4 regions of the Serratia sp. CoH_122_TC_1 genome follow, and region 3 is predicted to be linked to each of the others. Evidence: predicted binding sites of a transcription regulator. Region 3 holds the regulator's gene; each other region holds the start of a gene.
What was found. Region 3 encodes CRP, which controls carbon source genes, mostly activating them, when cyclic AMP is high. Its sites were predicted from a motif close to ATGTGANNNNNNTCACAT; they were not measured.

Region 1 (8,092 bases), on a different contig from region 3:
CATTGAGCCGGAAACGTCCATCAGGCAGAACATGACTGCCTGGCTTGAAGGTTCCGGTCTGCGCTCATAGTTTTTGTAACGCAAATCAAACGTATCAATAAAGGGCACGCTTTCGATTTTTTTGCGTAATTCAGCAATTTCTTTGCGCAGCCTTTCCTCTTCCAGCAGTTGCACCGGTTCGGTGTTTTCCATCTGGGTGAGTTCGTCCTCCAACGCATGTAACGCGCGTCGTTTGCCGGCGGTCATCGCAGTACGTCGCGCCAGCGAATTTTGTAGCGAACGGACCACGCTAATATTGGCCGGTACGCCGTTGGCGGTGTAACCAGCCCGATGGGTTTTGTATTCTGTAAGCTGCTTATACTGGTTCTTTTTCAGATTCGGCAGCGCCAGATCTTCAAACAGCAGGTCAAGATATTCGTCCTTGGAAATTTGGAAGACGAATTCATCCTCGCCTTCACCGTCTTGGCTGGCGTTACCTTGACCGCTGCCACCGCCCCCGCCACCCTGAGGGCGTTCGACACGGTCATTCTGCACGAAATGATCGTTACCTGGATGAACGCGATGGCGTGTGCCACCGCGACCCTGATGAAACATTGGTTCGTTGATATCACCAGTGGGGATCGAGATGGATTCTCCACTGTTTACGTCGGTGACCGAACGCTTGTTGATGGCTTCGGCAATCGACTGTTTGATTTGCGACTTGTAACGGCGCAAGAAACGTTGGCGGTTAACCATGCTCTTGTTTTTGCCATTAAGCCGTCGGTCAATAAAATACGCCATACATCCCCCAAACGACGTTGCCAACTTGCTATGCCATCTCCATGACGCTAATTCTCATTATATCCGCCATACTTGAGGCTGTATTTTGGTTGGTTTCCCGGCTTACCCCAGGCCACGTACTCTTTGTACGCACCCGGGGATAGGCTCAGTTGCCGTCGATACAACCGCCAACGACTTTGGATATAGTCGTTATGAAGACTTCCTGACCCGCAGATACCATTCACACAACAGACGCACTTGTTTGCGGGTGTAGCCTTTTTCCATCATACGGTCGACGAAGTCGTCGTGTTTCTTCTGCTCATCCGTTGAGGTTTTAGCGTTAAACGAAATCACTGGCAGTAACTCTTCGGTGTTCGAGAACATTTTCTTCTCGATCACGGTACGCAGCTTCTCATAGCTGGTCCAGTTAGGGTTACGACCGCTATTATTAGCCCGGGCACGCAGCACGAAGTTGACTATTTCGTTGCGGAAGTCTTTCGGATTACTGATGCCAGCGGGTTTTTCGATTTTCTCCAGTTCAGCATTCAGGGACTCGCGATCGAACAGTTGCCCAGTATCCGGATCACGGTACTCCTGATCCTGGATCCAGAAATCTGCATAGGTCACGTAGCGGTCGAAAATGTTCTGGCCGTATTCCGAGTAGGATTCCAGATAGGCCGTTTGGATCTCTTTACCGATAAACTCGGCGTATTTCGGGATCAGATAGCCTTTCAGGTGTTCCAGGTATTTCTCTGACAAATCCTGTGGGAATTGCTCGCGTTCGATCTGCTGTTCCAGTACGTAGAACAGGTGTACCGGGTTAGCAGCGACCTCAGCGTGATCAAAGTTGAACACCCTTGAGAGGATTTTAAATGCAAAACGGGTGGACAGGCCGTTCATGCCTTCATCAACCCCTGCATAGTCGCGGTATTCCTGATACGACTTGGCTTTCGGATCGGTATCCTTGAGGCTTTCGCCATCATAGACGCGCATCTTAGAGTAGATGCTCGAGTTTTCAGGCTCTTTCATGCGTGAAAGCACGGTAAAGCGAGCCAGCGTTTCCAGTGTGCCAGGGGCGCATGGGGCATGGGTCAGTTCGCTGTGATCCAGCAGTTTGTCGTAGATTTTTATCTCTTCCGACACCCGCAGGCAGTACGGGACCTTAACGATATAAACACGGTCCAGGAATGCCTCGTTGTTTTTGTTGTTACGGAAGGTCACCCATTCGGATTCGTTGGAGTGGGCCAGAATAATGCCGCTGAACGGCAGGGCAGAAATCCCCTCGGTACCGTTGTAGTTACCTTCCTGGGTGGCAGTCAGCAGAGGGTGCAGCACCTTGATCGGTGCCTTGAACATCTCTACGAACTCCATGATCCCTTGGTTGGCACGGCAAAGGGCGCCGGAATAGCCATAGGCATCCGGATCGTTCTGCGCGTGGTTTTCCAGCTTGCGGATATCCACTTTACCTACCAGCGCAGAAATATCCTGGTTGTTCTCATCACCCGGTTCTGTTTTGGCGATGGCGATCTGTTCCAGGATGGAAGGGCGCACTTTCACCACTTTGAATTTGGTGATGTCTCCGCCAAATTCATGCAGGCGTTTAGCCGCCCACGGGGACATGATGGTACCGAGATAGCGATTAGGAATGTTATATTCTTTTTCCAGAATATTGGCATCTTCCTGCGGATTGAACAGGCACAGCGGATGATCGTTGACCGGGCTGCGTTCTCCGTTGGCACTCAGTGTGTAAATCGGTACGAGTTGCATCAGCGCCTTCAGGCGTTCCGCCAACGATGATTTCCCGCCGCCCACAGGGCCCAACAGGTAAAGAATTTGTTTTTTCTCTTCGAGGCCCTGCGCGGCATGCTTCAGATAAGAGACTATCTGTTCGATAGCTTCTTCCATGCCGTAGAACTCTTCGAATGCCGGGTAGCGTGCGATCACGCGGTTGGAGAACAGGCGAGACATGCGCGACTCAAGCGCGGTGTCGACCATAACTGGTTCACCGATAGCCATCAGCAGACGTTCGGCCGCATTGGCATATGCACTGCGATCTTGCCGGCAAATGGTAAGAAAGTCCTGCAGTGTGAACTCTTCGTCCTTGGCAGCTTCGTAGCGCTGGCGATAGTGGTCAAATATGTTCATGGCGATGCCCGTCCTTTCGTTATTAGCACAGGTTAAAGGGAGCTAGTGATAGTCTTGTGGCCCCCGAAAGAAGAAGTTATCCCTGAGTACAGCAACCCGTATGCCAACTTGGTGCGCTTATAATCGCGAGTTGCGCTGTATTGCCACTGGCTCAGGATTCATTCACCTTCTGATTTAAGCTTAGTTTGCATACCGGAAAATTTCCTGCGTCATAAAAAGCTTTTTTTAAGTCATATCAATGACTCAGTTATTACAGGCGTATCAAATGCCTTGTCTGGCGCGGCCTGCGGCAAAAAACGTCACTGTTCTGCCATGATTAATTCATATTTCTGTTCTAAGTTATTCGATCTTAGTCGTTTTCCATTGTAAAGATTCAGCGCGTAACGAATTTTTCACATAAACTATGTCCGCAATTAACTCTGTTATTTATGGAAAAAGAACCAGTGAAGATTTTTCAACTCAAAACGCTAGCAATTATCGCTTCCGCAATGGTTTGTGCGCAAAGTGTTCAGGCAGGAACTTGGTCACTCGGTGCTTCCGCACTGGTTAGTCCGGACCCGTATCGTGGTTATCAGGACCGCGTGTACCCGGTACCCGTTATTAATTATGAAGGTGACGACTTCTACTTCCGGACGCTGACTGCCGGTTATTACCTGTGGAAAGATCAGGAAAATCAACTGAGCCTGATGGGCTACTACTCGCCGTTGGGTTACCGCCCAGGTGACAGCGACGACGATCGCATGAAGCAGTTGAACAAACGTCGCGGCACGCTGATGGCCGGCCTGGCTTATTCGCATTTTGCCGAGTGGGGCATCCTGCGGACGACGTTGACAGGTGATACGCTGAATTACAGCAATGGTATCGTCGGTGATCTGGCCTATCTGTACAAATTTGATCTGGACGCCTTTACCTTGGTACCCGGAGTGGGTGTGATGTGGAGCAGCAAAAACCAGAACAAATACTACTTTGGCGTGAGTGAAGACGAGTCTCGCCGCAGTGGTCTTGACAGCTACACGCCGAGCGATAGCTGGGCACCTTATGTTGAGCTGAGCGCTAACTACAAGATCAACAAGGATTGGGATGCCTTCTTTGTCGGTCGCTATGTCAAACTGTCTGACGAAGTGAAAGATAGCCCAATGGTGGATAAATCTTACACCGGGCTGTTGATGACAGGCGTGAAATACAGCTTCTAATCCAGCTGCGCACAAATAGCGTGCAACATGTGCATCAAAAAGGGGCGTTTACGCCCCTTTTGCACATTCTTGGTGCAGTAACGGAAGGCGGTCTTATTGACCGCACTAAGAAAGACTACGCGTTGCTACGGATGCGGAAGGTCACAGCCAAACGTGCCGGTTGTTCACCTGCGGCCACCAGAGGCTTGCTGACGCGACCTGTTTCCACGCAAACCATGGTTTTATAACCGTCGTTTGGCATATCTGCCATGCTGCAAGACAATTCCACCCCTGGATTCCAGGCAATCACATCACTCATATGGTGATGATGAACCTCAATGGTGCGCCGCAGCGATGCGTCCTTAATCAGACTGTATGCATCTGGCTTGGTGTAAACCCGGTCAGTTTGCCCCACGAAGGTCACATCGCCCACCTGGCGTGCTTCTGAACCGCCAGCGACCTTATCGATATAAGTCTCACCGAGACCGGCAACGTTAACTTGTGCAATATCACCGATCTGGAAATACGTGTGCAGCGCAGCGGTTGCCTGATAGTCACCATGTGACTCCAGTTCTATCTCGCATTCTTCACCCAGCTTAAAGCGAGCAATCAGCGTAAAGGCATGAGGCCACAGGCTACGAGTTTGCTCATTGTCTTTCAGCGTGAATGTCAGTATGACGCCGTTCTCGTCTTCGTCATGCGCCGTCAGGCTCCACGGCTGATTGCGGGCGAAGCCGTGTGAGGGTTTTGCCACCGGGCCAAACCAGGGCCAGCAAATAGGCACGCCACCGCGGATGGCATTGCCTTTTTTAAACGGCGTGTTGTTGCTCAGCCAAATAGCCGGTTTTTCACCGCTAGGTTGCCAGGCCAACAGATGTGCGCCTTGCAACGAGATTGCTGCGCGTACTTTGGGGTGGGAAACGACCACCACAGGCAGTTCGTCGAGTTGACGTTGGCTGATGTAAGGTGAAATTTGTTCGGTAACGGGTAGGGTGAAAATCTTTTCGTTCATCAGATTGCCTTTTGTTCGCCGTAGAAACAAAAAAGGGCGACACAAATGTCGCCCTCATCATCACTTAACATCAATCCATTATTTGGAGATGTGAGCGATCAGATCCAGAACCTTGTTGGAATAGCCAGTTTCGTTGTCGTACCAAGAAACCAGTTTCACGAAGGTGTCGCTCAGTGCGATACCGGCTTTGGCATCGAATACGGAAGTCAGAGTTTCACCGTTGAAATCGGTAGAAACTACTTCGTCTTCGGTGTAACCCAGAACGCCTTTCAGCTCGCCTTCAGAAGCCGCTTTGATAGCAGCACAGATTTCTTTGTAAGACGCTGGTTTTGCCAGACGAGCAGTCAGGTCAACCACAGACACGTTCGGAGTTGGAACGCGGAACGCCATACCGGTCAGTTTGCCGTTCAGTTCTGGGATAACTTTACCTACAGCTTTAGCTGCACCGGTAGAAGAAGGGATGATGTTCTGGGATGCGCCGCGGCCGCCGCGCCAGTCTTTGTGAGACGGGCCATCAACAGTTTTCTGAGTTGCGGTAGTTGCATGCACAGTGGTCATCAGCGCTTCAACGATGCCGAACTTGTCGTTGATAACTTTAGCCAGTGGTGCCAGGCAGTTGGTGGTACAAGAAGCGTTAGAAACGATTTCCTGACCTGCATAGGATTTGTGGTTCACACCCATAACGAACATTGGGGTGTCGTCTTTGGATGGGCCAGTCAGAACAACTTTCTTAGCGCCTGCAGCGATGTGTTTACGTGCAGTTTCGTCAGTCAGGAACAGGCCAGTTGCTTCAGCAACGACGTCAACGTTGACTTCGTTCCACTTCAGGTTAGCCGGATCTCTTTCTGAGGTACAACGGATGGTTTTGCCGTTAACAACCAGGTGGCCGTCTTTAACTTCTACAGTGCCGTTGAAGCGGCCGTGAGTAGAGTCATATTTCAGCATGTAAGCCATGTACTCTGCGTCTAACAGGTCGTTGATTGCAACGATTTCGATGTCAGAACGTTCTTGAGCAGCACGAAAAACAATGCGACCGATACGGCCAAAACCGTTGATACCTACTTTGATAGTCATATATTCCACCAGCTATTTGTTAGTGAATAAAAGGTTGCTTGTAAAATTACAAAAACCTTACCAAGCGTCAAGCGGAATCGTGTCAATTCTTGCTGCAAATCAAACCTGAGACGTTGGTTTGAGTGCTTATTGCACATTCCGTTTGCGTTCGGCCTCATCCGTTATATGGGGTCAAACCGCCAAGTATAAAGTCAGTCCGTTTAAGATGTGTGATCGGCATCACATATTGCCGTGACATGGCCTTTATGGCCTACAGTTTAGGCCAAAAATCGCTGCAGTGTTGTTAATTTTTTGTTATTATTACTCATTGTTTTCGTTGACATTATCCACATTCAGAGAATCGCACAAATGGCTAAAGAGACAACCCCTGACCATCCGGGCACGGAACTGAATGAAATCCAACGTTATGTGACGCAAGAGCGTGGTACCGAGGCTCCGTATTCCGGTAAATTACTGCACAACAAACGCGAGGGCGTGTACCATTGTCTGTGCTGTAACCAACCGCTGTTCTACTCCGACAGCAAGTATGACTCCGGTTGTGGCTGGCCAAGCTTCTATGAGCCAGTATCTGACGATGCTATTCGTTATCTTGATGATAATACGCACAATATGCACCGTGTTGAAATTCGCTGTGGTCACTGCGACGCACATTTAGGGCATGTTTTCCCGGATGGCCCGCAACCGACCGGCGAGCGTTTTTGCGTTAATTCCGCGTCGCTGAGCTTTACTGACGGCGAGAACGGCGAAAAAACGGCAGGCTAACGATTATTCCGTTAGAAAAATCGATTCAGCTAATTATTCTTCCACGAGTGAGGAAATGCTCTGATGGACGTGAAAGACCTGATTGCCGCCATGACGCCGGAAATCTATCAACGCCTGGTATTGGCTGTTGAGTTAGGTAAATGGCCGGATGGCGTCGCGTTGACCCCGGAACAAAAAGAAAATAGCCTGCAGGCGGTGATGCTGTGGCAGTCATTGCACAATACGGATCCTCAGCATATGAGCATCGGCACTGATGGCCAGATAGTGATGAAGAGTAAGCAAGAACTGAAACAGCAGTTCATTGCTGAACCGCTGGTGAAGTTAAAACCACAGTGAATCTGACGACGGGGCGATGCTGCCATCGCCCCGTTGATTTAGCGTTTCCCGTTGTTAATCCCCAGTGATTCCGCCAATTGATGCGCCAACCGGTTATTGTCATCCGCGCCGTATTCCCAGAACATGGCGCCACCGAGTCCTTTGCTTTTGATGTAGTCCGCTTTGAGCTCAACCGAGCGTGGGTTCTCATACGAAATGGCAAACAGCGGCTTGCCTTCGGCAGATTTCATCGTCAGATAAGGTACCTGAGCGTCGCTGTCCCAATGGGCGGTGAAGCGCCGCTGCGGATCGTTTAACAGTTTGCTGACGATATCGTTGTATTTAAAGTAACTGTCCTTGGTGAGGTCCAATCCCATGGATTTGAACACGGCAGTTTCACGTGCAGTGAAATAGGGCTGGGTGACAGGGTTTTTAGCTGCGTCTGGTTTGTCCCAATCTATACCCGGTTCGGTCGCCCGTTTTGGCACCCGGCCATAGAAACCAATCCCCAGGTTTAATTGCGCGGGCTTCAACCCTGCTGCCAAATAGTTATCCACGACAAAATTGGCGCTGTAACGATCGGCAGCCGCGACGGTTGGCCACTGTTTGGAATCATACAGGTTGGCGTTGAAGTATTGAGTGCCGTACGCCATGTCATAGGTCATCAGGTTGATATAGTCGAGATAGGGTGCAATGCCCTTAACATCGACCCACTCCTGTGGGCTTTTCACATTGGCGCCGACGGCGATGGTCAGCAATTTGCCGTTATCCAGCGCCTTACGCAGCTCCCCTAACAACAGGGTAAAATTAGCGCGATCCGCCGGCTGGCTTTCGACCAGTCCCCAGGCACCGT
Region 2 (8,092 bases), on a different contig from region 3:
CGACAGTGGCCGATAAACGCCATAGGAACCGATAGTGGCGTATTCACGGGCCATCTGCAGCGGTGTTACGCGCAGGCCATAGCCAAAGGAGAAGGTCGCACGTTCAATGTCCGCCCAACGCTCGCGGTGCTGTGGCAAGTAGCCGCTGCTTTCGTTCCCAATGCCCAGATCCGTCGGCAAACCCAGACCAAAGCTCTTGTACACTGCGGGAAGTACGGTGGCTGGCAGGGCTAACGCAATGTGGGACACGGCGATGTCACTGGATTTTTGCAATACACCGGTAATGGTCAGTTTCGACCAGTGCCCCACGTCCTTGATCAAGTGGCCATTCACGCGATAAGGCGTGGTGTCCAGCACGGTATCCGGCTTGATTAAGTGGTGTTCCAGCCCCACCATCACCACCACCGGTTTCACCGTGGAGCCCGGTTCAAAACTGTCGCTACTGCACACGTTGCGGATATCTTTGGCCGGCGTATTGGCATAATTATTCGGGTTGAACGACGGGTAGCTTGCCATCCCCAACACTTCGCCAGTGTTTACTTTCACCAATACCGCACAACCAGAATCAGCCTGGTTAGCCACCACACCGTCGCGAATTTGTGCGTACAACACATATTGGATGAATTTATCGATACTCAGTGTCACGTTCGGTGGCGGTACGGGATCGACGCTTTTGATTACGCCAATCACCGCACCGCTGCCGTCTTTCTGATATACCCGCAGGCCATTTTTGCCCTGTAGCAGGTGGTTAAAGCCGAGCTCAATGCCTTCCAGCCCCTGGTTGTCCTGGCCAACAATACCAATAAGCCCGGCAGCATCCTGGCTCATCGGGTAGAAGCGACTGAAATCCTGCTCTGTGCTCACGCCCGTTAGATGCAATTTGCTGATATAGTTCGCGTTATCGTCTTCTACCTTACGTGCCAGATAGACGAAGCGCTTATGGGCGTTAGTCTGGATCAGCTTCTGCACGTCGCTCAGCGGCATTTTCAGTACATTGGCCATACTTTGCCAACGCTCATTGCTGAGGTCGGTGTTGGTGTCCAGAATATGCTTGGGATCCAGCACAATATCTCGTGATGACACACTCACCGCCAAAGCTTCGCCATTGCGGTCGGTGATCATTCCCCGATTGGTCGGCACCACTTGCGTGCGGATCGACCGCTGGTCCGCCTGATCGGCCAACTGCTGGTGCTCCATCAGCTGCAAATAACCGACCCTGAACGCCAGCAGAAAAAAGCACACCAGTATCCCGCCGCAAATCCAGCCAAAGCGAAGGCTTGAATAATTTTTACCGCTTTTTTTTGTTGAAGGCGCCACTGTTAACCCTGCGTTTTTATTCGGATTATGTAATTATTTCAGTCTAACCTGACGGAAATCTTTAGAAGATTGCAGTTTGTAAGAAAGTAAAAACAAACGCGTTTACTGTTGCACATCCGCGCTATCGTTTAACTCCGGTTTACCTTTCTGGTCCGCGTCAGGCTGCGGTGCGTTAGCCGGGTCAAAAATGTGGTCAAGAATTGCCCGCGCGGTCGGCCCAGCCACTACGCCATCCCCCCCGCCGTTTTCCAGAATCAGCGCCATTGCCACCCGCGGATTCTTATAAGGAGCAAACAAGGTATAGAAAATATGATCACGTAATCGCACCGGGATCATTTTGGCGTTATACGTCTGATTTTCTTTCAAACCGAAGACCTGTGACGTCCCGGACTTGGCGGCTATCTGATACGGAGCGGTATGGAAAAGCTTATAGCCTGTACCGTTCGGCAGATTGGCCATGCCATACATTCCATTACGCACGATGCCCCAATACGGCGATTTGGCATCACCGATCTGCGTGGCCTTTGCCGGCGGCTGGTAGCGGCTTACCTGATTGCCCTGGCGCATGGAGTACAGCAAATGCGGCGTTTTCGCCTTACCGTTATTGATCAGCGTGGTTAATGCCTTCACCATCTGGATCGGCGTGGCGACCCAATACCCTTGGCCGATACCCACCGAAATGGTGTCACCCTGGTACCAGGGCTTTTTATGTACCCGTTGTTTCCATTCACGGCTTGGCAACACGCCACGATACTCCTCGTTAAGGTCGATCCCGGTCGCCTGGCCGTAACCAAACTGGCTCAGCCAACTGTGAATACGGTCAATGCCCATTTCGTACGCCACCTGATAGAAGAAGGTATCGGCAGATTCTTCAATGGCCTTGGTCACATTCAACATGCCGTGGCCGCTCTTTAGCCAATCACGGTAACGGCGTTCGGTGCCTGGCAATGTCCAGGTCGGCGCGCCGAAGAAAGTGGTATTGGGGGTAATCACACCGGCAAACAGCGCCGACGTCGCCATGTAAGGCTTCACGGTGGAGGCCGGTGGATACAGCCCCTGCGTGACGCGGTTAATCAGCGGTAAGTCGGGGTTGGTCAGCAGTGTTTTATAAGCTTTATAGCTGATGCCTTTCACAAAAGGATTGGGATCGTAACTGGGGCTGGAAACCATGGCCAAAATGCCACCATCGCGCGGGTCCTCAACCACCACCGCCGCACGCTGCCCCTTCAATACCGACTCAATGTACTGTTGTAGAGACAGGTCCAGCGTCAGATAGATATTTTTACCGGCCTGTGGCGGTTGTTCCTTCAGCAGGCGTATCACGCGACCATGGTTGTCCACCTCCACTTCTTGATAACCGGTCGTGCCATGCAATTCGGACTCGTAGTAAGCCTCGATGCCCTGCTTACCGATATTGTGGTCGGCGGCATAGTTCTCGCTCAGACCGGCTTTATCCAGCCGCTTTAAATCACCGTCATTGATTTTCGAGACGTAACCCACGACATGGGCTAATTCTGCCCCATAGGGATATTCCCGCTGCTGATAGGTATCAATGGTCACGCCGTCAAAGCGATACTGATTTACCGCAAAACGTGCCACCTCGGTTTCTGTCAGACCCGTTTTCAGCGTCACCGGTTTATAGCGGCCGTTGTGATGCATTTCATCGCGAAAAGCAGTGATATCTTCGGGGGTCAGATCGACAATCGGCGTCAACGCCTGCAAAAGCGCAGCCATATTGTCGATTTTGCTGGGGGTAATCTGGATCTGGTACAGCGTAATGTTGCGCACCAAAGGAATGCCATTGCGGTCGAATATCAGCCCTCGGCTGGGTGCAATTGGCACCATTTTAATGTCGTTTTGGTTGGACCGCGTTTGGTAAAAGGCATGCTGTTTAACCTGCAGACGGTACAGGTTAACAATCAAAATGCCAAAACAGGCGACAACCAACACCATCGCCACGCCAGCACGGCGGATAAACAGCATTTCCTCAGCGGAATGGTCACGGATTTTATCTTTTAATAGTGCCATACGTGGCAAGTTACCTGTCTGACGTCACATTTTCCCAAGATAAATCAGGGCAGTGAAAAGTCGGCAAGCATAGCGTTATTGGCTAACGGTCCCCACGAAAAGGTTGCTAATGAAATGGCATAAATGTTTCAGCATGTTTGAATGTTACCAAATGCCGATTTTCCCCCGTTCAGGGATTGAGCAGTGATTTGCAGCGATGCTACAATGTGACGAAGATCACACTAATTTACCCTTGCCCGCACTGATTTCCCGACGCACCGCCGGGTGCGGCTTTTCCACCAAGGATCATGTTCGATGAGTACCATAGCCACAGGTTTTATTATGATGCGCTGGGAGTTACTGAGCGCTGTTATGATGTTTTTGGCCAGCCAGCTAAATGTCGTGTGCCGTAAGACTAGCCGTAACGGTATGGCATTTATGTTCAGCAGCCTGGGGCTATTCACCACCTGTTGGTTCGTTATGGGCCTGATGGGCATCAGCGTCAGCCAGGAAGGATTTGTGCAATTTTGGTCAAACGCGTGGGATATGTATGTCGACGTGGTGAGCAACACGCCTGTCGACTGGCCCATGCCCTGAAATCGCCCCGGCAGGTAGAGTGCGACGCGCTTTACCTGCCGGGAATATCGGCTCCAGCCTCGATGTTATATTCTTTCCGCGTTGTTCGTAGGGGTAAATAAACGCTAAACCAACCTGATTCATTCCAAAACGGTTCATCGACTCGTTTTACAATAGCGCACCACTTTATTGAATAAGGAATATTCAAATGCATAGAAACACCTTTAAAATAATAACACTTTTCTGCGCCACGGTATTTTCGACGGCCTCTTTTGCGACCGTATCCGTCGTCAAAAAGAGCAATGTAAAAAACAATAACGTTGAATCCGCCAAAATCCTGTATGTCGGCGATGTCACGGAAAAAAGTGTCACCGAACTCATTGCCTCCATCGATGAAATTAACGCCAGCTACCCCGCGTTAAAACACCTGTATTTGTATATCAATAGCGGCGGCGGTGATATGGCCAGCGGTTACATGGCTTATGAAGCGGTCAAGAGCTCGCCAGTCCCCATTACCACGGTTAACTCGGCGTTTGTCGGTTCAGCGGCAACCCTGTTCTATTGTGCCGGTAAAGAAAGACTCTCCATGCCCGCCGCCAGCTTTATGCTGCATCCTGCGGCTGCGTCAAACATCAAGCAAGACTATCTGAAGCCTAACGAAATAGCGCAAATCAAGCAGTTCTCCGACGGTTACAATGCGTTGTTCCGTAACGTATATAAACAATGCACCACGTATAATGATGAAGAAATAAGTAAAATGCTGTTCAATGAAGATGGCCGCCAACTTATTAATCTCGATACTGCATTGGCAAGGAAGATGACGACCGACAAAGCCAATAAGATGGAAACTGTTCCAGTGTCTTATTACATCTTGAATGAAGAAACCAATAACTGATTGCGTTTCACCCTGAGCCACTGTTCAACACCCCTATATTCACAGCGCCCCTGAATTTAAAAAGGGAACGCTGTGAATGTCATGCATCATGCCACCTTGTGGCAACGCACCGCCGATCCCCCTAAATTCACCCGTAAACTTTGTGGCAGTTGGCACCCTTCCCCCGCATACGGGCATCTCTCGCGGAAAAAACAGCCTGGCGGTAATTGGCGGTTGCCCGGCAGTTCGCCCTTACGGTCTTCAATCGCACTGTCACTCAGTGAGCGGCCTGCCCGCGGCACAGAATCCAGCAGCAGCCGCGTATAGGGGTGCTGCGGCTGGCGCAGTACCTGTGCGGTCGGCCCCAGTTCGACGATTTGCCCCAGATACATCACGGCCACCCGGTCACTCATATGCTGGATCACCGAAACGTTGTGCGAAATCAGCACGTACGTCAGATTGCGTTCGCGCTGCAATTCCACCAGTAAATTGAGGATCTGCGCCTGTACCGAAATATCCAACGCAGAGGTCGGTTCATCCAGCACGATGATATCCGGTTGCGAAGACAGCGCACGTGCAATGGAGATGCGCTGGCGCTGGCCACCGGAAAACTCATGCGGCAATCGGTCGATCGCCTCCGGCCGCAGGCCAACCTGCTGTGCCAGCTCCGTTGCCAGTGCTCGCCGCTGTGCCACACTGTTATGCTGCTGCACGTACACCGGCTCAGTGATAATGCGCCACACTGGCAAGCGTGGATCGAGCGACGACTGCGGATCCTGAAATACCATTTGCATACCGCTGCCAAACCAAGAACCCGCGTTGCGAGCACGTACCAGTTCGCCACTGCTCGGTTTTAACAATCCCATCAGCAACTGCGCTAACGTGCTTTTGCCGCAGCCGGACTCACCGACGATACCCAACGTTTCGCCACGCATGATGTTGAGATCCAGCCCATTGAGCGCATGCACATACTCTTGTGGTTTGCCACGCCAGTTATAACTGGCAGGAAAACGCAGGCGCACATCGCGCAACTCCAGTAGTGCTTCAACGTTCATTTCGCGCCTCCAAATCAATAGACTGCGGATGCCAGCAGGCCACGTGTTGGGCCGGTTCAGAGGCTAATGGCACCAGCCGTGGCGTTTGCAGGCACTGAGCGTCAGCGTGGCTACAGCGATTACTGAAAGCACACCCTGGCGGCAAGGCACCAAGATTGGGCACCGTGCCAGGAATGGCACGTAACAGACTGCGTGGCTCGGCACGTTCCGGTGCCGCTAACAACAACCCGATCGAGTAGGGATGACGGGGATTTTCTATCACATTTCCCGTGGTACCACTTTCTATCACGTGCCCGGCATACATCACGTACACCCGGTCACACAGCTGCGAAACCACGGCCATATCATGAGTGATAAACAGCACTGCCGTACCGCTGGCGCGCGCTTTTTGTTGCAGCAAACGCAGTACCTGCCGCTGTACCGTGACGTCCAGTGCGGTCGTCGGTTCATCGGCGATAATCAGTTCCGGTTCGCAAGAAAACGCCATGGCGATCAACACCCGTTGGCGCATGCCGCCGGACAACTCAAACGGATAGCGCTCCATCACCCGTTCCGCGTCGGCAATTTGCATCTCACGCAGCAGTTGGGCGGCCTTGTCTCGTGCCGCCTGCGGGGATAGCTGCTGATGCAGGCGGATCACTTCACACATTTGCCGACCAATTTTGCGCGTAGGGTTTAGCGCACTCATCGGCTCCTGAAAAATCATCGACACCCGTGCGCCGCGCAGTTGGCGCATTTGCCGCTCGCTGGCGTTAAGCACGTCAGTGCCCAACATCTCCAGAGAACCGCCGGTAACGCTGTAGCCGTCTTCAGCCAACAGACGCAGCGTCATCATCGCCGTCACCGACTTGCCGGAGCCGGACTCGCCAACCACGCCCACAATTTCGCCAGCCTTGACCTGCAGCGATACCCGGTTGAGCGCTTTGATACTGCCGCCGTAAACCGGGAATTCCAACTGCAACTCATCAATGGATAACACCGTAGTTTCGCTCATTAACGCCCCCGGGATTTAGGATCAAGCAGGTCACGCAGACCATCGCCGAAGAGATTGAACCCCGTGGCGGTGATCAAGATCGCCGTTCCGGGAAACGCCGAATACCACCACTGGTCGAGGACATAGTTCCGGCCGTTGGCCACCATCGCCCCCCACTCGGCGGTCGGCTGCTGCGCACCCAGCCCGATAAAACCCAGCGTGGCGGCCATCAGAATCGCGGTGCCAATATCCAACGATGCCTGCACCACCAGCGGCGGCATCACGTTGCGAAGGACATGCCAACCGATCAGGTGCCAGCGTGAGGCACCAAAGGTACGTGCCGCTTGCATATAGGCCTGATGGCGAAGCGTCAACGTCTGCCCTCGTGCCAATCGGACGTAGAATGGAATGCGTACCACGGCAATCGCCAGCATGGCGTTGAACAGGCTGGGCCCCAGCGCTGCCGCCAATGCCATCGTGAGCACCAGCGAGGGCACTGACAGCATGATGTCCATGCAGCGCATGATCAACGCATCCACCGTACCGCCCATCACGCCGGAGAAACAGCCGAGCAGCGAGCCAATTCCGCCCGCCAGCACCACCACCGCCAATCCGGCGGCCACCGACTGACGGCTGCCGACCAGCACCCGGCTGAACAGGTCTCGGCCCACTTCGTCGGTGCCGAACCAATGCGCTGCCGAAGGCGGCAATAACCGGGCGGTAAGATCGATAGCGTCTGGGTTATGCGGTGCCAACCACGGTGAAAACAGCATCAGAAACAGCACGGCAATCATGATGGCAGCACCCAACAGCGTAAGCGGGCTGCGGCGTACCCGGTACCAGGCACGACGCAGGCTGACAAAACGCAGTGCTGCCTCCGCCACGGGCGGTTGTTCGATTTGAATCATCGTCATTATCCCTCGCGCCCCATTCTCGGGTCGATCCACAGATAGAGCAGATCGACGATCAAATTCACCATTACATAGGCAAAAGACACCACGACGGCAAAGCCCATCACCGCCGGGAAGTCCAATGCCTGAATGGAGTCCACGACGTAAGCCCCCATACCTGGCCAGGCAAATACCGTTTCAGTCAGCACCGCACCGTACAGCAAATCCCCCAGCGCCAGCCCCAACACCGTCACCGAAGGGATTAACGCATTGGGCAACGCATGGCCCAGCACCACACGCCAGTGTGAGAGGCCATTGGCCCGCGCGGTACGGATGTAGTCTTCCCCCAACTGTTCAAGCATTGCCGAGCGGATTTGCCGCGCCACCACGCCGAGGTGAA
Region 3 (8,092 bases):
GTGCACGTGCAATACCCACCCGCTGCCGCATGCCACCGGAAAGCTGCCAGATGAAATGCTGTTCGTAACCCGCCAACCCGACGTGCTGTAACATCTGCTGCGCCACCTGGCGACGCTGTTGTTTGCCAACGCCGGCCAGCTGCAGGCCAAACTCAACGTTATCCACCACATTGCGCCACGGCAGTAAACCCTCATGCTGGAACACCACGCCCCGCTCGGCGCCAGGGCCATTCACGGTCGTTCCATCCAGCGTGATGCTGCCAGCTGAAGGCTCAATAAACCCGGCGATCAAATTCAGCAGCGTGGTTTTGCCGCAGCCCGAGGGGCCAAGTACCACCACCAGTTGCCCTGCGGCAATTTGGAACGAGACGTCGCGCAGCGCTGGACGCCCCTGATATTCTGCTGAAAGGTGATTAACGTTTAGCATTCTGCTCCCTTACGACTGCGGCGCAGCCTGCACCTGTTTTACAAAACGATCGGTGACATAGGCACTGTAATCACTGTCGACCTGTGGAATTTTGCCCTGTTGTTTGAGGAATTCCGCCGTATCGTGAATAGCCTTGTCCACCGGCTGACCCAACTGGGTGATCTGCTCCGCAACCGGCAGGTAGGTATTGCCCTTCACCAAGACCGGTATCTGCTCTTCCGGCACACCGCTTAGACGGGCCAGCGTGCTGAGATTTCCTTTGTCCTTCAGCCACTGCTCCGGCTGCGCCAGATAGGCTTTTTGGGCATTCAGCGCACTGGCAGCAAAGGCCGTCACCACTTCAGGATGTTTTTCTGCAAAGTCTTTACGCACCACCCAGACATCAAGGGTCGGAGCCCCCCACTGTCCGACCTCGGCAGAATCCGTCAGCACCTTGCCTTGTTTGGCCAACTCATTGACCACCGGTGCCCAGACATAGGCCCCATCGATATCACCGCGTTGCCAGGCAGCGGCAATGGCCGGTGGTTGTAAATTAAGAATGTTGACCTGCTCAGGTTTGATACCCCAGTGCTTCAACGAGGCTAGCAGGCTGTAATGGGTGGTAGAGATAAAGGGCACAGCGATGCGTTTGCCGATCAAGTCCTGTGGACTTTTAATCGTCTTCTTCACCACCAGGGCCTCGGAGCTGCCAAGTTGTGAGGCGATCAAGAACACTTCGATGGGGAGTTTCTGGCTGGCGGCTACTGCCAGTGGACTGGAGCCGATATTACCGATCTGCACGTCGCCGGAGGCTAGCGCACGCAACACGCTTGAGCCGCTGTCAAACTTACGCCAGTCAACGGTGGCACCGGACTGTTTAGCGAAGCTATTTTCCGCCTGCGCTACCTTGGCAGGTTCCGCCGACGTTTGGTACGCCACGGTCACGTCCACTGCGTAGGCGCTGGCCGTACTGAGTGACAACACCAGAAGTGCCGCGCTGCGTAATGAAAAGAGTTTGCTCGCCATGGTCCGCTCCAATGATAAAAGTCTGTTCAGTTGCTGACAGTTTTATCTGAGCGGTGACGAGCTATAAAAGAATAAAAAAAACTTCGTTATTACCCTAGAGAATATGAATTACAGGAAATCATCATCACGCCAACAGCTCCCCACGCAGGAAAACCCGGGCGTAACCACCAATCAAGGTGCGATCCCCCTTCAGTTCGCAGAACAATTCACCACCGCGCACCGAAACCTGGCGTGCGCGCAGTTGATGACGCCCCAGACGAGCGGTCCAATACGGCATCAACGTGCAGTGTGCTGAGCCGGTTACCGGGTCTTCGCCGCCGTCGAGGGTGAAATAGCGGGAGACAAAGTCTACCGTTTCACCCGGAGCACTGACGATCACCGCACGGCCGGTCAGGGCAATTAATGCCGGGACATCGGGGTGTACTGCCCGTACCTGCGCTTCATTTTCCAGCACCACCAGCAGCGCATTGGCCTGCCACACTTCCTGCACAGGGATCCCCAATAGCGCCGCCAACTCGGCAGGCTCTTCGATCTTCTGCGGTGGCCGAGACGGGAAGTCCAAAATCAAACGTTCACCATCCTCGACATCACGCTTAACGTACAGGTCGCCGCTTGCCGAGCGGAACCGAATATCTTGCAATGCCGGGTTTACCGCACTGAACATCACGTGCGCCGCCGCTAACGTGCCATGGCCACACAGATCGACCTCGCGCTGAGGTGTAAACCAGCGAATAGCCGACATATCGCCATCGTCCCAGACAAAACTGGTCTCCGGCAGACTCAGTTCATTGGCGATAGCCTGCATCTCTGCGGCCGACAATGGATGCTTCAGCAGGCAGACGCCGGCAGGGTTGCCACGGAACCCTTCGCCGGTAAAAGCCGCCACGTGGAAGTAATTTTCTGCCATCTGCAATTCCTTAATGCCAGATGAGTAACACACAGGCCGCCGTCAGCAGCCCCATAGAAACATTAAAGATGATCCAGGCCTTTTTGCTGCGCAACAGGCGGCCAATCACCGTACCAAATCCCAGCCAAATCACCCCGGCGACGATATTCACCACCAAAATGCCCAGCGAGATTGCCAGAATCGACGTATTATATTTATCGCCCGCCAGGCTGAAGCTTGCCACCGCCCCCAATGCCATCAACCAGGCCTTGGGGTTAAGGAACTGCAACAGCCAGCCCTGGTACAGACGTATCGGTTTGGGTGGCGCCACATCGGTTTCCAGTTTTTCATAGGCTGCCGTCGCCACTTTCCACGCCAGCCACAGCAGGTACAGGCTGCCGAGAATTTTCAGCACCAGGTGCAATGCGGGGTAAACCAGTATCAGGCTACCCACGCCGAACGCCACCAGCAGCAAAATACTTTGCATGCCCAACATGATGCCAATCATCAGCAGCAGTGAGCGCATAAAACCAAAGTTGGTGCCGGAAGTTGTCAGTAACATATTGTTTGGGCCAGGCGTGATCGCAGCAACCCACAAGAAGCCTAACATCGAAAGAAATAAACTCGGTTCCATGAGGTGGGTGCTCCTCACCCAGGGGGATTTTTTGCAGTATTATTGTTAACTCAGGTAGTGAAGCTAACAGCGCACTATTAATCTCACAATAGCCGCCAAAAAGATTTTTATTCACGTTATGCATGAATCCTTTCGCCCTTTGACCGGGGCCAGTAATCCACATTTACAGACACTGTTGCCACGGTTGGTGCGCCGCCGCGTGCAGCTAAAACCGCACTGGCAAAGGCTGGAATTGCCCGACGGTGATTTTGTCGATCTTGCCTGGAGCGAAGATCCCGCCCTGGCCAGCCACAAGCCACGCGTGGTCCTGTTTCACGGGCTGGAAGGGAGTTTCTATAGCCCCTATGCCCACGGTCAGCTCAGCGCCTGGCGCGAAAAAGGGTGGCTCGGCGTGGTGATGCATTTTCGCGGCTGTAGCGGCGTCCCCAACCGTAAATCACGTATTTATCATTCCGGCGAAACGGAGGATGCACGCTTCTTCCTGCAGTGGCTACGAACCACCTACGGAGAAGTACCAACCGCCGCGGTGGGCGTCTCGCTCGGCGGCAACATGTTGGCCTGCTATCTGTCCCAGCAAGGAAACAAGAGTTTGCTGCACGCTGCCGTCGTGGTATCTGCGCCGCTGATGTTGGAACCTTGTTCATGGCGAATGGACCAAGGCTTCTCACGGGTTTACCAGCGATACTTGCTCGGGCAATTGAAACAGAATGCCACCCGTAAATTATTGCACTACCCAGACACCCTGCCGCTTAAGCTGACGCAGCTTAATGCGTTGCGCCGCATCCGTGACTTTGACGATGCCATTACGTCACGCATCCATGGTTTCAACGACGCCACTGACTATTACCGTCGTTGCAGTGCCTTACCGCTGCTGCCGGCGATCCAAACACCGCTGCTGATCATCCATGCCAAAGACGATCCCTTTATGACCGCCGAGGTGATCCCCGACGTGGCCACACTGCCACACAATATCGAATACCAGTTGACCGAGTTTGGCGGCCACGTCGGCTTTGTCGGCGGCACGTTGAACAAACCCCATATGTGGCTGGAATACCGTATTCCATCCTGGCTTGCCCCTTATCTGGAAACAACCTCGTGATTATCCCCTGGAAAGAACTGGAAACTGAGACCCTTAATAGCCTGATCGAGTCCTTTGTGCTGCGAGAAGGGACGGACTACGGTGAGCACGAGCGCTCGCTGGAGCAAAAAGTGGAAGATGTGCGCCGTCAGCTGAAAAATGGCGAAGTATTGCTGGTGTGGTCAGAACTGCATGAAACCATCAACATCATGCCGCGAGGGCAGTTCCGTGCCGGGCAAGAAGAAATTTAGTCTTGCTCGGTTCTATGACTGACGGAAAAAATCAGGTAACAATGGGCTATTGCAAACCAACGCGCGGAATTTTGCCCTTGGCGAAAGGGCGTCAAACAGACCAATAACCATAACTGACGCCTGCGCATTTAACACGGAGTGAGCACCACTATGTCCGCCAAACATCCCGTTATCGCAGTGACCGGTTCTAGCGGAGCCGGCACTACCACGACCAGCGTGGCGTTCCGTAAAATCTTTCAGCAGCTGAATATCCGCGCCGCAGAGCTGGAAGGCGACAGTTTCCACCGCTATACCCGACCGGAAATGGATGCAGCTATCCGTAAAGCACGCGATCTCGGCCGTCATATCAGTTATTTCGGCCCCGAAGCCAACGACTTCGGCCTGCTGCAACAAAGCTTTCTCGACTACGGCAAGAACGGTACCGGCCGTTCACGCAAGTATCTGCATACCTACGATGAAGCGGTGCCTTATAACCAGGTTCCCGGTACCTTTACACCTTGGGAGCCTTTACCGGCACCGACTGACGTGCTGTTCTATGAAGGGCTACACGGCGGCGTAGTGACCGAACACAACGACGTGGCCAAACATGTCGACCTGCTGGTTGGCGTGGTGCCTATCGTGAATCTGGAATGGATTCAGAAGCTGATCCGCGATACCGGTGAACGCGGCCACTCCCGTGAAGCGGTGATGGACTCGGTGGTACGTTCGATGGAGGATTACATCAACTACATTACGCCGCAGTTCTCACGCACCCATATCAACTTCCAGCGGGTACCCACGGTCGACACGTCGAATCCGTTTGCCGCCAAGGCGATCCCTTCGCTGGACGAGAGCTTTGTGGTGATTCACTTCCGCGGCCTGGATCAAATCGACTTCCCTTATTTACTGGCGATGCTGCAGGGATCCTTTATCTCACACATCAATACGCTTGTGGTGCCGGGCGGCAAAATGGGGCTGGCGATGGAGCTGATCATGGCACCCTTGGTGCAGCGTCTGCTGGAAGGCAAAAAAATCGAATAAGTGGGTAGAGCGCGGCAGTCAGCCGCGCCTTTTCGCCATTAGGCCACGTCGCGGATTTCAAAGCTGTGAGTCACGCTTGCGGCCTTACTCAGCATCAATGACACCGAGCAGTATTTCTCCGCCGAGAGGTTCACCGCCCGCTCAACGATTTTGTCGCTCAGATCTTTACCGCTCACGATAAAGTGCAGGTTGATATGGGTGAACAGCCGCGGTGCTTCTTCACGTCGTTCAGAAGTCAGCTTGACCTCGCAATCACGCACATCATTACGCCCTTTTTGCAGGATCGACACCACATCGATAGCACTACAGCCCCCTACCGACATCAGCACCATTTCCATCGGGCTGGGCGCTTTGTCGCCCGCATTGCCGTCCATCAACACCTGATGGCCAGACGCGGATTCACCCAGAAACGTTAACCCTTCCACCCACTTAACTCTTGCCTGCATACTGGTCACTCCGGTTAATTTCTTAAAATCAGGGTACGCTTTCGCATAGAAACTGGCAACGGAACCTGATGCTAATCATGCTGAAGCGAGACAACACAAGACACCCGCCTCACTCTGTGCTACAAACAGAGCCGCAATAAATCTTTCCGGGACACTGATTTCAGGGAAACTCCCAGGGAAAGGCTCCTTTACCGGTATGTTAACAGAATGTAGCTTGCAGCTCTCCCGGCAAGTTAATATGCTAGAGCGACAGCGTATATTTATGACACGCCTCAAAATCTGCTGATAGCCACCATTAAAACAACGGCGACAACAGGTTTTACAGGGAACTCTGACCCCTGTGACACAAGGCAGCGATAACAACAGAGGATAACAGCGAATGGTTCTCGGCAAACCGCAAACAGACCCTACTCTCGAATGGTTCCTGTCTCATTGCCATATCCACAAATATCCATCCAAAAGTACGCTGATTCACCAAGGTGAAAAAGCCGAAACGCTTTACTACATCGTCAAAGGCTCCGTCGCGGTGCTGATTAAGGATGAAGAAGGTAAAGAGATGATTTTATCCTACCTTAACCAGGGGGATTTCATCGGCGAGCTTGGATTATTTGAAGAAGGTCAGGAGCGTAGCGCCTGGGTTAGGGCGAAGACCGCCTGTGAAGTGGCTGAAATTTCCTACAAGAAATTCCGCCAGTTAATTCAGGTCAACCCGGACATCCTGATGCGCCTGTCAGCCCAGATGGCAAACCGTCTGCAGATAACATCTGAGAAAGTGGGTAACCTCGCCTTCCTGGACGTTACAGGCCGTATCGCGCAAACACTGCTGAACCTGGCGAAACAACCTGATGCCATGACCCATCCTGATGGTATGCAGATTAAAATTACTCGTCAGGAAATTGGCCAAATCGTCGGTTGTTCACGTGAAACCGTTGGCCGTATTCTGAAAATGCTTGAAGATCAAAACCTGATCTCCGCCCACGGCAAAACCATTGTCGTTTACGGCACGCGTTAATCACTGAAAAAACGGCGCGATGATTCGCGCCGTTTTTTTATGCCCCAAGTCATCATGTGGCGCAGACTGATTTACCACCCGGAAGTCAACTATGCACTGCGGCAAACGCTGGTGCTGTGCCTGCCAGTGTTACTCGGCCTGTTGAGCGGCCAACTGCAATACGGCCTATTATTTTCCCTGGTTCCTGCCTGCTGCAATATTGCCGGGCTAGACACCCCTCACAAACGCTTCTTCAAACGTCTGATCGTCGGTGGCTCTCTATTTGCACTCAGCAGCCTGCTATTACAGCAAGCATTGCTTTGGCACTTGCCGTTGCCGGTGTTGATGCTTGGCCTGGCACTGCTTCTCGGCGTCAGCGGTGAAATAAGTCCGTTACATGCCCGCCTGTTGCCCGCCTCGCTGGTTGCCGCCATTTTCTCCCTCAGTATGGCCGGTACAGTTCCGCTTTGGCACGCACCGCTGCTATACGTCGTGGGTACCGCCTGGTACGGGCTGTTTACCTGGTTTTGGTTCACGCTGTGGAAAGAACAACCGATGCGCGAATCGCTCAATCAGCTCTATTTGGAACTGGCGGACTACTTTGAGGCCAAATATTCGCTGCTGACCCAGCATACCGATCCACAGACCGCATTACCGCCACTGTTGATACGCCAGCAAAAAGTGATGGATCTGATCACCCTGCTGTATCAGCAGCTTAACTTTCTACCGCACGCCAGTAACCTCGAACAAAAGCGCCTACAGCGTACTTTTCAGGTCGCACTGGATCTGCAGGAACACATTACCGTCAGTCTACATCTGCCGGAAGAAGTGCAAAAACTGGTGGAGCAAAGCCAGGCCGAAGCCATCATCCGCCGCAATGCACAGGTGATTGCCGGCCGGCTGCGCACGGTGGCACACGATATTCTCTATCACCAGCATTCTCAGCGTTTCAATATGGACAATGAACTGGCGGCGCTAGAGAAAGTGGCAGCGCAGCACCCGGATAACCCCGTTGGGCAGTTCTGTTACTACCATTTCAGCCGTATTGCTCGTCTGTTACGCACCCAACACCCGCTTTACCGACGCGATCTGATGGCCAATCAAAACCGTTTGCCGTTCTGGCCTGCGCTAGTTAGTTACCTGTCATTTAAATCCAACGCCCTGCGCAATGCGGCACGCCTGGGTGTCACACTCGCTGCCGGCAGTAGCCTCGGGATGATTTTCAACTTACCGAAGCCTTACTGGATACTGTTGACCATCATGCTGGTGAGCCAGAATGGCTACAACGCCACCCGGGTACGTATCCAGCACCGTGCGCTTGGCACCCTGGTTGGGCTCGTACTCGCCGCCGGCC
Region 4 (8,092 bases), on a different contig from region 3:
AGCCCCCGCGTTGATAGAGGTAACAGATCTCAGCCCACCTTCAATGCTGAGAGGCGTTCATCATGATGCTCGCCGATGCCATGCTGTGCCAACCAATGCTTAACCCGACTGATATCCAACGGCTGCGCCTGATCAATACGGAGCACCGGTCCCAGGGCCAACGGCATGGCGCGATCGGCCAGCGCACGCAGTTCGGGCAGGTATTCCACTCCAGGGTGGCCTTTAGGGCGCTGCCCGGCACGTGCTGCATAGCGTTCGGCTGCCAATTCACCGGATATTTGGTTCCACACCTCCAATACCTGGGCCACGCCCGCCTCGCGCAGGTACTGGTTCAGCTGTTCTCTGGGCTGAAAGCCGAACCAGGCATCAATAACATAGATGCAGCGCAGTGGCGCCTGCGCCACCATCGACCAGATGGCCTGATAAGCGGCGTAACCCAGTTGCCGGTTAAGCTCGCGGTCAACGTCACCCAACCGTGCCATAAAAGGCTCTTTGATACCGTCGAGGGAGAGATAAGGCAAAGTAAAATGCTGTGCCAACGCGTGGGCAAGGGTGCTTTTCCCTGAAGCCGGAACCCCATTGACCAAAATAACGGTTTTACCGCCGGTCACTGTTGTCGAAGTCATAATATCTCCACCACGTCTTGCCAAAGTTTTGCGGCGCGTAGCTGGTCGAGACGCTGCTTGTTATCCAGCAAGTCCACGATTGCGCGCAGGCCTTCTTCGATATGGCTGTTACTGTCGGTCGCGCCGAACAAGATGACGATGTCGGCCTCCTCACTGTCCTGGAAGGTGATAGGTTGCTCGAGCAACACCATGCTGAAACAATTCTTTATCACGCCGCACTCTGGCCGCGCATGAGGAATGGCAATGCCTTCGTCGAACACGTAATACGCACCATGGGCCAGCGTATTGCTGATCACCGCCTGATAATAGGATGCGTGGATATAGCCGTTATCGATCAAGGGGCGTGCCGCCAACGCTATGACCTTTTTCCAGTCGGTTTCCTGCACACCGACCTGTATCGCACCGGCCTCTATCAACAGTTGTTTAATCGTCATCATGTTCCCTCAGAGAGACTTCCTGATAATATTGCGGAGCTCATCCATTTTAATAAAAACAGCATCGATATGTTGGCGATGGTTTTTATTTTTGGCATAAATCTTTAACGCGCGATTATAGGTCAGCATTAACGTCTTATGAATTTCGCTGTCCGCCGGTGTTGTTGCCAGTCGCCGCTCCAATGCGTCAATTTCGGCTGATATTTCATTGGCTTCATTATCTTGTTGATGGGGATTAGGTTCTTTATCCCGCCGGCTTTTCATAAAATTAAACATAACCATCTCCAGAAATTAGGCATAAATTTTCCAGCCCCGACGGGCGCCGGGGCACCAGGGTTGTGGGTTTTATAAAAAAGAAAGCGGGGCAGTGATTATTTAAACAGACCGATCTTTTCCGTTAATACCTGGGTAACGGCATTATTGGCGGGGATCAGGAATTTGCGCACGCTGTCATTGACCTTGCCTTTTTCGAATGTGTGTTTGCATCGATCGACCCATTGCACGTTCATCTCGGTACCCACATTAACTTTCTCTATGCCCCCGGCCACCGCGCGCCGCATATCTTCATCGCTGACGCCGGTGCCACCGTGCAATACCAGAGGGGTACCGGTGGCCGCGGTGATTTCCGCCAGACGCTGATGCTGAATATGTGCTTTGCCGGTATAGAGCCCGTGAACGGTACCTACCGACACCGCCAGCATATCGACCCCGGTTTCATCAACAAAGCGTTTGGCATCCTCCACCGTGGTAAAACAAATGTCTTCTTCTGCCACGGCTTTGCCGTCTTCAGAGCCGCCGATGGCACCCAACTCGGCCTCCACCGACACGTTGCGCTGACGTGCAATGTCGATCACGCGACGGGTATTGGCGATATTCTCATCCATTTCCAGGTGCGAACCGTCATACATTACCGAACTGAAACCGGCGTCAATCGCCGTCTCGATGGAGGCAATGTCAGAGCAGTGATCCAAATGCAGACAGGTGGGAACATCCTCGCTTTGAGCCAGTGAGCATACTGAATCAACCAGCAATTTATAGCCTAAATACTCGGCGGTACCGGTCGAAATCTGGATCATCAACGGGCTGTGCATGTTTTTGGCCGCTTTGAAAAAGGCCGGTAACATCTCCAGGCAGTGGAGATTAAATGAACCTATCGCCTTAAAATCACGGGCTTTGGCCACGGACAACAGCTCGTTGAAATTATAGAGTTTCATGGACTTTTTCCTCATGGTGCTTGGTTGATTTACCGTTAACAAACCACGCAATCAGCGTGACGAAGACGATGAACAGGGCGATGAACAACCAATTGCCCTGGAAAGCATGTCCCATCACCAGCCCACTGCTGATGACGTCGGAGTCGCTGAAGGTCACGCCGACAAAGCCATAACTTTCCAGCATCGGTACCAGAATGGCCGGCAGGAAGGTGATAAACAGACCGTGAACCACGCCACCAATCATGGCGCCACGACGCCCCCCCAGCGCATTGCCGAAGATGCCTGCGGTGCCGCCGGCGAAGAAGTTGGTCAGCAGGCCTGGGAGGATCATCGCCAGGCCGAACATCGGGAAAACGATCATGCCGATGATTGAGCCAAGGGTGGTGGCCAGAAAGCCGACGATCACCGCATTGGGTGCGTAGGGGAACAACACCGGGCAGTCCAGCGCCGGTTTGGCATCCGGCACAACCCGTAGGGCGATGCCCCGGAAGGCGGGTACCAGCTCATTGAGCAGCAGGCGTACGCCGCTGTAGAGGATAAATACGCCGGCGACAAACTGGATGGCCTGCATAAAGGAATACATCAAGTAGTTCATGCCGCCGGCATACTGAGCGATATACTGCGGACCGGCAGCCAGCGCCGGGATCAGATACATCGGGATCATCACCACTGCCATCGACAGGTAGGTGTCCTGCAGGAATTTGAAGTTATCGGGCAGCTCCAAATCCTCGGTCGAGCGGGAGCCCTTACCGACCACCTTAGCGACGGCGGCCTGTACCAGGTAGCCGATGGTGCAAAAATGCCCCAACGCCACGTCGTCTGAACCGGTGATTTTGCGTACCACCGGCTGGGCCAGCGCAGGCATCAACACGGCCATCACGCCACCAAATATGCCGCCGGTCAAAACCAGCGGCAAGCCGGTGAGCCCGGCCTTGTAGCCGATTACCGCACCAATGGTGGCCATCCACAGCAATGCTTGTCCGGTCAGAAAGATGTATTTGAACGGGGTAATGCGCGCAATGATGATATTCACCGCGAAAATCACCATCAGGGTTAACGCGACCTCTGAGCCCAACTCGCGGTTGGCCAGGCCGGCGATGGCGGCGACGTCGGTGATATAGCCGGTCATGCCGAAACCCTGAGTGAAGATGCTGTTCAAATAGGTCAGAGCGCCGACAATAATGTTGATGCCTGCCATCATGATCAGGAAGCCCAGCAGGGTTTTGAAGGTGCCTTCGGCCACTTTGCCGACGGACTTCTTCTGCAGCAATAGCCCCAGCATGGCGATAAAGGCCACCAAGATAGACGCCTGGCCCAATAAGTCTTTGACGATAAAGTCAATCAGGCTATTCATGGTGGGCTTCCTTCATGTCGCGTTCTTTCAGGAAGGCCACAATCTTTTGCTCAATTTCTGCCTTATCGGTGAGCCGGTGCAGAATAATAACGCGTTTCTTTTCTTCTTCGCTGGCATCGGCATTTAAAATATCGGCGAAGGTTTTTTGGGTAAGAATAATATCTGATTTAAAGGCACTGGCCTCGGAGATAGTGGTGTGATCAATATCCGCCTCAATCTCTAATTTTTTCAGCACCGCTCTTGCGCTCATTTCGATGGCAAAGCTGGAGCCGAGGCCACAGCCACATACGCACAGTATTTTAAGCATGGGTATCTCCTCAGATTATATTTAATTGCCTGGCGAGTTTGTAATGGTGTCCTTCTGTATCAACCAAACGTTTTTGCATACTGATTAGATCAATGGGAATGGGTTGATTGCTGGCATTAATAATGATTGCCTTGTTCTTCATGCCTGAATTAATGCACCTGACCACTTCACTGGCCATAATAGTGCCCTGGTAAATTTCTTCACCGGTCGGGTCTCCATTGCGCAGACCGTAGCCCATAATAGTTTTACGAATGCGCACACCAATCTTGGGTTCCAGCTGCTTAATCATGGTATCGATGGCGCCTTGAAAACCGGGTGAGTATTCTTTGGTATAACCCTCGGAACACAAAATAATGACGCTGTTTTGCTGTTCCAACCGCTGAGTTATTTTTTCTGCCAGCTGATTTAAGGCATATTGGCATTCCGGGATAAGGGCAAAGTCCGCATTGGACTTGATCGCCGATTGCAGTGTCAATTCCCCGCAATAACCGCCCAGCAGCTCTATCATAAACACCCGCCCAGGCAGGGCACGCCCGGTGTTCCTCAGTTTGGCGACTTCTTTTATCACCTGTTCGCAGGCAGTAGAAAAACCAATGCTGTAATGACTGCCGAAAACGTCATTGTCGATAGTCATCCCTACGCCGAAACAGTTAACGCCAAACTCGCTGAGTGTATTCAAAAACTGCAGCGATCCATCGCCACCGGCCATAATAAGCACGTCTATGTGCAAAGCCTTAAGCTGCTTATGAATGGTTTCATATTCGTCAGCAGCCAATTTCTTGGCCGTACGGCCGGAAGACATTATTGGCATCGATGAAATCGAGAAGTCAACCAAGTCACGCTGGGCAATAGGATGATGCTGGTTGGCCAATAATCCGGGTATGCCGCCGTCAAACAGAATAATATCGGCCTGCGCTAGCCTTGCGACCTGAAAAATAAAACTATTGATACCTGTCACATCGCCGCCGCTTATTACTACACCAATTTTCATATATCCGTCCCCAGCCTGTTCTGTGGAACTCATTGTCATTTTTGGCATCGGTAAAATTTGCAATGGATATCACAAAACAATCACAAATATTTTTGTCATTAGGCTTGACAGGTAGAGTGAGGGGGATGGTTTTGAGAGGGAGGTCTCATTTGTATTTGGCGCTTTTAGCGAGTGCGTGATTACTATTAATTAAGAATCAATGCGTTATGTTTGTTTTTCTCTAAAGCGGTTTATTTCATCATCAACGACGATGCAGCAAAAAATAAGTTTAATGAAATGTGATAACTCTCGCATTTTTATCCGACGCGCAGAGAATAACGCGAATAAATACGTGGCGAGCCTGAATAACCACGTATTTATTAAGTCCTTTAAGGGTGGCGTTTATTCATGCTCTTATCACCGTCAATCCGGCCTGTTCCAACGGACCTGTCAGTGCAGCGTCGGTTGAACGTTCGACGATAACGCTTTGCGCCAGCGTGATATCGCCAATGGCATATTGTGAGGCGGCATTGAGTTTAGCCGCAGAAGCCAACACGACGGTTTCTGCCGCTCGTGCCGCCAACGCGCGTTTTATATAGGCTTCTTCAAGATCGCCGGTGCTCAAGCCCGCGGTGGGGTGTACGCCGGTCACACCCATAAAGTAGATGTCAGCGCGGATATGCGACATCGCCTCCACGGCCGCGGCTCCCACGCTGACGATCGAATGTTTGTACAGCCGCCCGCCGATCAGTATCACCTCAACCTTGGGGTGTTCGACCAGGCCAACGGCCACGCTGGGACTGTGGGTGACAATGGTGGCCTCCAGCGTGGGGGGCAGTTGCTTCACCAATTCGGCGGAGGTGGTGCCGCCATCCAGGATCACGACTTGCCCGGGGGATATCATCGCTGCGGCTGCTTTGGCAATGGCCCGTTTGGCGGCAGACTCCTGCCCATTCCTTTCGGCAAAGGGGGCAATGGCCGGGGAAACAGGCAGTGCGCCGCCATGTACCCGTTGCAGCAAACCTTCGCTGTCCAATTCACGCAGATCGCGTCGTAGCGTGTCTTCAGATAGCCCAAACATCTCGCTGAGCTGTTTGGCCAGCACCTGTCCGTCTTGGGCCAGTTTTTCCAGAATGATTTTTTTACGTTGGCTGGTGAGCATGGTTTTTCCCGTTAAATTTGCACTGCACGAAATATCTTGATCATACACGAAAGTGCACGATAGTATCAATTTCCTTTCCTGGTTGTGGAGTTAACCAACATGACTGCTACCCAAGATCGGGTTCGTATTGTCGAAACCCGAGTGCTGTCCGACGACTGGTATCTGCTGAAAAAAACCACCTTCGATTTTTTACGACGTGATGGCGTATGGCAAAGACAGAGCCGTGAAACCTACGATCGCGGTGACGGTGCGACCATTTTGCTGTTTAACCGGCAAGCGCAAACCGTGGTGTTAACACGCCAGTTCCGTTTTCCGGTGTTCGTCAACGGCCATGATGGGATGTTGATCGAAGCCGCTGCCGGTCTGCTGGACAATGCGTCACCGGAAGAACGCATCCGTGCCGAAGCAGAAGAGGAAACCGGCTATTTCGTGCAACACGTGCAGAAGGTCTTCGAGGCTTATATGAGCCCCGGTTCGGTCACTGAGAAATTACATTTCTTTGTCGGTGAATACCACGCAAACAGCCGAGTCAGTGACGGGGGGGGCGTGGAAGCCGAAGGCGAGGATCTTGAAGTGCTGGAACTGCCGTTAACGGAAGCGTTGCAGGCCATTCGGCAGGGGATAATCGTTGATGCCAAAACCATCATGCTATTGCAGTTCGTTGCTCTACATCACACGTTGGATAATACACGATGAAGTCTCAACTGATTTTGATTGCCGGTCCTTATCGTAGCGGCACGGAGGGCGAACCGCAGCGAATTGCCGCGAATTTGCAGCGGTTGGAACAAGCAGCGCTTGCGGTCTACCAGCGTGGTCACGTGCCAGTGATCGGTGAGTGGTTGGCATTACCCTTGGCCGCAGCGGCCGGTTCCACGCAGCATGGTGACGCTATTTGCGAAGAATATCTGTATCCGGTGGCCCACCGGCTGATTGCCCAGTGCCAGGCCATTTACCGCATCGAAGGCGCCTCAGCGGGTGCGGATAACGACGTGCGCCTGGCAAATGAGCGGGGATTGCCGGTGTATTACCGTTTGGACAATATCCCGCAGTTGGCGCAGTAAGTAGGAGAAAAGGCAGGCTTATACCTGATGCTGGTCACGTAAGGTGATTTTTAGCGAGCTCACCGTTCTTTTCGGTCGATAAACAAACAACGCACTATGCAGCTCATGCGCCTCGACCGAGCAAGGGACCCAAGGCGGGGTCCCTTGCAACCCGCGCCTTTGCCCACTCAGACGGTTGGCTGAGCCAACGGCTCTCACTTCATCACGCCGCATCACGGCCGGCTACGACAGGCGTCCCTGCCTGTCTCGCCTGAAACCGCCGTCCATGGCGGTTTCGCCTATGCGTTGTTCTTGCGTTCGACGTCTTCAAGGGCGCCCAAGACCCTGCTTATCTCATCATGTTCACGGCCTTGGGTCACTGAGCCTACAGAGGCCGAATAAAAAAATGCCAATCGGACCTTACCGATCGACATTTGGCTTATACCTGCCTTCCGATCGGTCAGATCATGCCTCGTCCAACACAAACGTGAGCCCATCGATCAACTTGTCCATTCCGGCCTCGACCTTACTGCGCGGACAGCCAACGTTTAAGCGCAGGAAACCACGGCCTTCCTCACCGTAGGTGAAACCGGGCATGATGGCGACCTTCTCGCGCTCAATCAGTACCTGTTGCAACTGACGATCGTCAATGCCCAATGGCCGCAGATCGATCCAGGCCAGATAGGTCGCCTGTGGCGGTTGCCACCCCAGTGCAGGGAATGCCTGATTCAACCGTTCGGCAACGTAGGTCAGGTTATCCTGCAGGTAATCGCGCAATGCGTCCAACCAGGGTTCGCCGTGGCGATAAGCGGCAACATGCGCCGCCACGGCTAACACCGCGGGTGAAGACAATCCATCGCGAGCTTTTAACTGTTGCGTGTAAGCGTCGCGTGCAGCGTCCTCACTGATAAAACCGTAGGCGCCGGTCAATGCCGGTATATTGAAGGTTTTGGAACCCGACGTCAGCAAGGCCCAGGGTGTGGTG

Region 1: the regulator CRP is predicted to act here: its motif matches at 6,370-6,387, upstream of msrB (peptide-methionine (R)-S-oxide reductase MsrB).
Region 2: the regulator CRP is predicted to act here: its motif matches at 3,550-3,567, upstream of AC2FC2_RS04940 (YjcB family protein).
Region 4: the regulator CRP is predicted to act here: its motif matches at 5,203-5,220, upstream of AC2FC2_RS05345 (6-phosphofructokinase).

Annotation. Positions count from the first base shown of each region.
Region 1 covers NZ_JBXWLA010000025.1:40,800-48,891, forward strand. Annotated here, with positions in the region: gene AC2FC2_RS24705 (YeaH/YhbH family protein) at 1-780, opposite strand, end outside; gene yeaG (protein kinase YeaG) at 970-2,904, opposite strand; gene AC2FC2_RS24715 (MipA/OmpV family protein) at 3,333-4,097, shown strand; gene AC2FC2_RS24720 (D-hexose-6-phosphate mutarotase) at 4,213-5,088, opposite strand; gene gapA (glyceraldehyde-3-phosphate dehydrogenase) at 5,167-6,162, opposite strand; gene msrB (peptide-methionine (R)-S-oxide reductase MsrB) at 6,511-6,924, shown strand; gene AC2FC2_RS24735 (YeaC family protein) at 6,988-7,260, shown strand; gene chiD (chitinase ChiD) at 7,299-8,092, opposite strand, start outside.
Region 2 covers NZ_JBXWLA010000003.1:116,428-124,519, forward strand. Annotated here, with positions in the region: gene AC2FC2_RS04930 (penicillin-binding transpeptidase domain-containing protein) at 1-1,317, opposite strand, end outside; gene mrdA (penicillin-binding protein 2) at 1,420-3,345, opposite strand; gene AC2FC2_RS04940 (YjcB family protein) at 3,640-3,921, shown strand; gene AC2FC2_RS04945 (ATP-dependent Clp protease proteolytic subunit) at 4,109-4,795, shown strand; gene AC2FC2_RS04950 (oligopeptide/dipeptide ABC transporter ATP-binding protein) at 4,882-5,829, opposite strand; gene AC2FC2_RS04955 (ABC transporter ATP-binding protein) at 5,819-6,823, opposite strand; gene ddpC (D,D-dipeptide ABC transporter permease) at 6,823-7,710, opposite strand; gene AC2FC2_RS04965 (ABC transporter permease) at 7,716-8,092, opposite strand, start outside.
Region 3 covers NZ_JBXWLA010000013.1:15,424-23,515, forward strand. Annotated here, with positions in the region: gene tauB (taurine ABC transporter ATP-binding subunit) at 1-427, opposite strand, end outside; gene tauA (taurine ABC transporter substrate-binding protein) at 437-1,432, opposite strand; gene AC2FC2_RS17060 (PhzF family phenazine biosynthesis protein) at 1,557-2,339, opposite strand; gene AC2FC2_RS17065 (LysE family translocator) at 2,350-2,952, opposite strand; gene AC2FC2_RS17070 (hydrolase) at 3,071-4,051, shown strand; gene AC2FC2_RS17075 (YheU family protein) at 4,048-4,281, shown strand; gene AC2FC2_RS17080 (phosphoribulokinase) at 4,432-5,301, shown strand; gene AC2FC2_RS17085 (OsmC family protein) at 5,340-5,747, opposite strand; gene crp (cAMP-activated global transcriptional regulator CRP) at 6,127-6,759, shown strand; gene AC2FC2_RS17095 (YccS/YhfK family putative transporter) at 6,814-8,092, shown strand, end outside.
Region 4 covers NZ_JBXWLA010000003.1:206,290-214,381, reverse strand. Annotated here, with positions in the region: gene AC2FC2_RS05375 (P-loop nucleotide/nucleoside kinase family protein) at 30-626, opposite strand; gene AC2FC2_RS05370 (PTS sugar transporter subunit IIA) at 623-1,060, opposite strand; gene AC2FC2_RS05365 (hypothetical protein) at 1,070-1,336, opposite strand; gene AC2FC2_RS05360 (class II fructose-bisphosphate aldolase) at 1,432-2,274, opposite strand; gene AC2FC2_RS05355 (PTS sugar transporter subunit IIC) at 2,261-3,628, opposite strand; gene AC2FC2_RS05350 (PTS sugar transporter subunit IIB) at 3,621-3,935, opposite strand; gene AC2FC2_RS05345 (6-phosphofructokinase) at 3,946-4,926, opposite strand; gene AC2FC2_RS05340 (DeoR/GlpR family DNA-binding transcription regulator) at 5,312-6,067, opposite strand; gene AC2FC2_RS05335 (NUDIX hydrolase) at 6,167-6,763, shown strand; gene AC2FC2_RS05330 (NUDIX hydrolase) at 6,760-7,128, shown strand; gene AC2FC2_RS05325 (MalY/PatB family protein) at 7,573-8,092, opposite strand, start outside.